2 linked regions of the Pseudobacteroides sp. genome follow. The protein of the gene in region 1 interacts with the protein of each later gene in a pairwise test. Links are inferred from orthologs where the notes say so. Each region holds a gene or a part of one and is shown on either strand. Other genes may lie near its edges. The genes, in order: VIO64_RS19845 and VIO64_RS16350.

The links.
Region 2: the proteins of VIO64_RS19845 (region 1) and VIO64_RS16350 interact in binary tests that used the Escherichia coli proteins (3 or more experiments, as listed by UniProt). The link is inferred for Pseudobacteroides sp. from one-to-one orthologs.

What each region holds. Positions count from the first base shown.
Region 1 is NZ_DATCTU010000120.1:29,279-32,411, reverse strand. What follows is about bases 334-3,133. They hold VIO64_RS19845 (sulfate/molybdate ABC transporter ATP-binding protein), read left to right. Parts: upstream 334-1,096; coding sequence 1,097-2,170; downstream 2,171-3,133. Other genes in these bases: cysD (sulfate adenylyltransferase subunit CysD), read left to right, coding at 2,944-3,133; VIO64_RS19840 (phosphoadenylyl-sulfate reductase), read left to right, coding at 2,225-2,947; cysW (sulfate ABC transporter permease subunit CysW), read left to right, coding at 334-1,038. In the rest of the region: sulfate ABC transporter permease subunit CysT, read left to right, coding at 1-133; more of cysW, read left to right, coding at 157-333. UniProt on the Escherichia coli protein: Part of the ABC transporter complex CysAWTP involved in sulfate/thiosulfate import. Responsible for energy coupling to the transport system.
Region 2 is NZ_DATCTU010000103.1:27,376-30,582, reverse strand. What follows is about bases 70-2,943. They hold VIO64_RS16350 (glutamate-5-semialdehyde dehydrogenase), read left to right. Parts: upstream 70-798; coding sequence 799-2,088; downstream 2,089-2,943. Other genes in these bases: VIO64_RS16345 (penicillin-binding transpeptidase domain-containing protein), read left to right, coding at 2,199-2,943; VIO64_RS16355 (2Fe-2S iron-sulfur cluster binding domain-containing protein), read left to right, coding at 188-454. Also shown: more of VIO64_RS16345, read left to right, coding at 2,944-3,207. UniProt on the Escherichia coli protein: Catalyzes the NADPH-dependent reduction of L-glutamate 5-phosphate into L-glutamate 5-semialdehyde and phosphate. The product spontaneously undergoes cyclization to form 1-pyrroline-5-carboxylate.

The sequences.
Region 1 (3,133 bases):
GATAAGAACAAAACTTGAGCAATATGATTATGCAGGTGGTACGGCTATTGCTGCCATAATGCTTGTTGTATCTTTTATAATGCTTTTAATCATCAATATCTTCCAATGGTGGACCAGTAACAGGCATAAATAAATAAAAAAGTAGGAGTGATAAATATGGGTGGAAGTATTCCTATAAATATTAAGATCATAAGTCAAAATAGTAGAAAAGTGGTAAGTAAATCAAAAATCGTCCCCATAGTTTTAACAACAATTGCACTAATGTTTTTTGTACTAATGCTCCTGGTTCCTCTCATTTCAGTATTTATTAAAGCTTTTGAGCAGGGAGCAAGTGTGTACTATGCTGCAATCAGTGATCCCATGGCTATGAAAGCCATAAAGCTGACACTTTTTACAATAGCCATTGTTGTTCCCATAAATACTGCATTTGGACTTATAGTAGCTTGGGCAGTAGCTAAATTTAAGTTTAAAGGAAAAAACCTGCTAATTACTATAATAGATTTACCCTTTGCAATTTCCCCTGTTGTTGCAGGATTGATATTTGTTTTGCTTTTCAGCACCAGTCATGGACTTTTAGCTCCAATTCTTACTGCTTTGGGTATTAAGGTGATATTTGCCCCTGCCGGTATTGTTATTGCTACTTTATTTGTAACAATGCCCTTTGTAGCCAGGGAATTGATTCCTTTAATGGAAGTCCAGGGAACCTCGGAAGAGGAGGCTGCACTTACTTTGGGGGCAAGCGGCTTAAAAACATTCTTTCTTATAACCCTTCCCAATGTCAAATGGGCACTTTTATACGGGGTAATGCTCACAGCTGCAAGAGCAGCAGGGGAGTTCGGTGCAGTTTCGGTTGTATCAGGTCATATAAGAGGGCTTACTAATACACTTCCCCTTCATGTTGAGATTCTATACAATGAATACAAGTTTTCTGCTGCTTTTGCGGTTGCAACACTGCTAACAATAATTGCTATTATAAATCTCATTATAAAAAATATTGCCGACTGGAAGATTAGTCAGCAATACCGAAAGAGTAATTGATTTTCCTTTGGCAGAGGAAATAACTCCTAAATTTAAATTTTAAGCTGGAGGGATGGCTATGAGTATTGAGATTTCCAATATAACAAAGTCCTTTGATTCATTTAAGGCACTAAGCGAAATAAATCTTCAGATCAACACTGGAGAACTGGTGGCTCTATTGGGGCCGTCAGGTTCAGGGAAGACAACTCTTTTAAGAATAATTGCCGGGTTGGAAACGGCTGACAGCGGAAACATTATTTTTGACGGTGAAGATAACACACGAAAAAGTACACAGGATAGAAAAGTTGGATTTGTTTTTCAGCATTATGCATTATTTAAACACATGAATGTTTTTGAAAACATAGCTTTCGGTTTGAAGGTCAGACCTTCTAAGCTGAGGCCTGACAAGGAGGAAATTAACAATAAGGTGAATGAACTGCTCTCCCTTGTAAAGATGGAGGAACTGGCGAAACGTTATCCTGCACAGCTATCGGGTGGTCAGCGTCAGAGAATTGCTCTTGCAAGGGCGTTGGCTGTTGAGCCGAAGGTATTACTGCTGGATGAGCCTTTTGGAGCTCTAGATGCAAAAGTAAGAAAGGACCTTCGAAGATGGCTCAGGAAGCTGCATGATGAATACCCAATTACAAGTGTTTTTGTTACACATGATCAGGAGGAGGCACTTGATGTAGCAGATAGAATTGTAATATTAAATAAAGGAAAGATAGAGCAAATAGGTACACCTGAAGAGGTGTACGATAATCCTGTTAACCCTTTTGTTTATAATTTTTTGGGGAATGTAAACCTCTTCCACGGAAGGGTGCATAATGGGAAGGTTGAAATAGGATCAATGAAGCTTGATGTACCGGAACACGCTGAAACCAGAAATAAAAATGCAATTAGCTATATCCGCCCCCATGATATTGAAATAAGCCTTGATGCAAAAGGAAATGAATTTATTGGGGCAGAGATTGTTTTTATAAGGGCTGTAGGACCCATAGTAAACCTGGAACTAAGGAGGCTTGACAGCGGAGATTATATTGAGGCGGAAATCAGCAAAGAGAAATACAGGAAACTTGGGCTTAAAGAAAAACAAAATATTTTTGTGAGACCTAGAGATTTTAGGGTATTTATACCAGAGGATTACGTGATTTAATCGACAGATAGAAGCGATAACTCTATTACATTTTTATATGGAAGGGGAAAATAAATGAGTAAATTAAATTTAATTGAGCTAAACAATGAGTATGTAAAAAAAAGCCCTGAAGATATTATAAGATTTGTTATTAATGAAATAGGCAGTTCAAAAATTGTGTTGGCATCGAGTCTTTCTATTGAAGATCAGGTTCTTACCGATATTCTGCTTAAAAATAACCCTAAAGCCCGAATTTTCTTTTTAGATACAGGAAGGCATTTTCAAAACACCTATGACCTTATGGCAGAGACCATGCAAAGGTATAACTTCAATTATGAGGTATATGCTCCTGACAGCAAAGACTTGGAAGCTGCAGTGTCAAAGTATGGACCGAATTTCTTTTATGAAAGTGTCGAGCAAAGAAAAAGATGCTGTGAGATAAGAAAGGTTAAACCCCTAAAAAGAGTTTTAAGCACCGTAGATGGCTGGATTTGCGGGTTAAGAAGAGACCAGTCCGCGACAAGGCAGGAGATAGAAATTTTCGAATGGGACAGCAGTCATTCCATATATAAAATAAATCCTTTAGCCTTTTGGACTGAGGATATGGTTTGGGAATATATAAAGAAGCACAATATACCATACAGCAATTTATATAAAAACGGTTTCCCCAGCATCGGCTGTCAGCCATGTACAAGGGCCGTAAGGCCTGGCGAGGATGTTCGCAGCGGAAGATGGTGGTGGGAGAACCCGGACAAAAAGGAATGTGGTCTTCACATTAGATTGGAGGATGAGGTATGAATCATTTAGATAAATTGGAAGCTCAAAGTGTTCATATATTAAGGGAAGCATACAGGGAATTTAAAAACATATGTATGTTATGGTCTATTGGAAAAGACAGTACGGTGCTGCTTTGGCTGGCGAGGAAGGCATTTTTCGGACATGTGCCCATACCTCTGGTGCATATCGATACCCACTTTAAAATAC
Region 2 (3,207 bases), on another replicon or contig:
TTCCATAAGTGATTAGGAAACCTTTATAGGGAGCGTACAAATCCAAATAAAAGAGGATCGTGGATGACCAGGATCTTCTTTTATTTATTATTTATATTATTTAGATATTTTTTTTGGAGGAAATATATAAAATAGTGGTAAGTATAGATGGATAATGGATTTTATTAAGCTATGGAGGATTGGTTTTATGAAGGTTAAATTCATTAAAAAAACAAAAATAAAAAAAGAAAAATCAATATTGGATGTAGCCTTGGACTTAAATTTAAAGATAAAGGCGAGTTGTGACGGAAGGGGAAAGTGTGGAAAGTGCATGGTCAGGGTAGCAGACGGAGAGGTTTCGGAGTTGTCAAAAGCTGAAAAAAAGTTTTTAAGTGATGAGCAGATTGAGAAGGGATACAGGCTTGCATGTGAAACAAAGATAATTGGGGACGCAAAGATTGAGCTGATAGATTAGAACCATTTTAAACTAGTCTATCGGAAATATTCTTAGGCAGGAACAAAAAATAACTTCCGCTATAAATTTCGCTCAGGTGTTGAATTAACTCGTCAACACCCGGGGTGCATGGCGAGCAGTTTAGTGAAGCTAAACCACCAGATACGTAGAAAGCGAATGTAATTTTTTAATCATACATTAAATAAGCAAAAATGTTTTTCAAAACAAATGGTTTATGTTAGAATATAATAAATTCCCAACAGTGTGCAAAAAGGATATTATAAGGCTAAAGGTTGCAAAATCTCAAGTGATTTTCTTCTTTGGTCGTTGGAACATAAATTTACAAGGAGTTGGTTGTATTGAATATGCAGGAGATTGCCATAAAGGCTAAAGAGGCTTCCATTAAGCTTTCTGCTGTTAGTGGAGAATTGAAGAATAAAGCCTTGGAGAACATTGCGATAAAGCTTGGAGAAAGAAAAAATGAGATTGTAGAGGCTAACAAGGAAGATTTGCAAAGGAGCGAAAAAGAAAACCTTGCAGCTCCTTTATTAAAGAGGCTTAAATTCGATGAAAGCAAAATAAATGATGTCATAGAGGGTATAAAAAGTCTTATAGGTCTCCCAGACCCTGTCGGGGAAACACTATCTTCTACTGAGCTTGATGAAGGTTTGGAGCTTTACAGAGTTACATGCCCTATCGGCGTGATAGGAATAATTTTTGAATCAAGACCTGATGCATTGGTTCAGATATCCACACTTTGCTTAAAGAGCGGAAACAGTGTTTTATTAAAGGGTGGCTCAGAGGCGAAGGAAACTAACAGGATTTTGACAAAGATTATAGATGAAGCAACTATTGAGGCCGGCATGCCAGAGGGTTGGATCAGTCAAATTGAAACAAGGTCGGATGTAAGTGAAATGCTGAAAATGGACGGTTATATAGACCTTATTATTCCTAGGGGGTCAAATGAGTTTGTAAGGCATATAATGAATAATTCCAGGATTCCTGTAATGGGGCATGCTGACGGAATATGCCATTGTTATGTTGAGGAAGATGCTGATACAGATATGGCTGTAAGGATCGTTACAGATTCCAAAACTCAGTATGTTGCAGTTTGCAATGCAGCTGAAACACTCCTTGTAAATGAAAAGATTGCAAGGGATTTTCTACCTGCACTTAAGGCAGAACTTGACAAAAAGGATGTTGAGCTTAGGGGATGTGAGAAGGTTCGGGGGATTGTTGATGCTAAGTCTGCAACTATGGATGATTGGGCAACTGAGTACCTTGATTATATTCTGTCCGTTAAGATAGTAAAGGATTTGGACGAAGCGATTGAGCATATAAATCGTTATGGATCGGGACATACCGATGCAATTATTACGAAGGATAAAAATAAGGCAGCTAGGTTTATGAGTCTTGTGGATTCGGGAAATGTATTTTGGAATTGCTCAACAAGGTTTTCTGATGGATTCCGTTATGGTTTTGGTGCAGAGGTAGGTATAAGCACAAGTAAAATTCACGCGAGAGGTCCTGTTGGGTTGGATGGTCTTATAATATACAAATACAAGCTCATTGGAAATGGTCATATAGTAGATGATTACTCAAAACATGTAAGGACATTTAAACATAAAAAAACCGATAAAGATTTTCCTATGTAAAAATTAATAATGTGCCGATATTTAGAATATATTCATTTATCAAATAAAAACACTTTAAATTTAAAGTGTTTTTTAATAAGAGTAAGTTGTTTGGAAAGGTGTGAAGTTTTTTGAGCTCATTACAAAAGATAAAAAAGGGGAGAATTGCTTTTGTATTATTCATATTTGTAGCCATGATAACTGCCTTGATTGGCAGGTTTGTCTGGCTTCAGATCATTGAAGGCGGCAAGCTAAGTTCAGCGGCTTTGGCACAGCAGACAAGAGATACATTGATATCCCCAAGAAGAGGGAATATTTATGACAGGAATAGAAAAGAGCTTGCAGTGAGTATACCCTATTATACAATATCCGTGTGCCCTGAGAATATCCACAAGCTGAAGGAGGATGCGGACGAAATAGCATCAATGTTGTCCCAGATTCTTCAGACCGATAAAAACGAAATTTCAAAAAAGCTGGCAAACAAAAAAAGTAAATACCAGCTTATAAAAAGGAAAGTGGATAAGGATACCTCCGAAAAGATTAAGACCTGGATTAAGGAAAAAAAGATTGAGGGTGTTTATCTTGAAGAAGAGCCGAAAAGATACTATCCTGCTGGCAGTTTAGCTTCACATGTTATTGGGTTTACAGACTTTGAAAACAGTGGGGTGCTGGGTATTGAAAGAACCATGGATAAATACCTGAAAGGAAAACCTGGTAAAATTTTGAGTGAGGTTGATGCAGGCGGTCAGGGAGTAATGCCTGGAGAAAGCAAGGTCATCGATGTAAGGGATGGGTCAAATATAGTCCTTACAATTGATGAAGTGATTCAGGATATAGCAGATAGGGCTTTGAGTGAAGCTATAACCCAGTTTAAGGTTGTTAACGGGGGGACTGCAATTGTAATGGATCCCAGGACAGGTGAAATTCTTGCGATGGTTTCAAAGCCTGATTTCGATTTGAATAAGCCCACCGGTGTGCCGCAAGGGGCAGATCCAACCAAATGGAAAGGTACCGGAGAGAATGAAGGGAAATTCTTATGGAATTACATATGGAAAAATAAAACACTTGCTGACACTTATGAGCCTGGTTCAACATTTAAAACCATTACTTCTGCCATAGGTATAGAAGAAGGACTGGTTA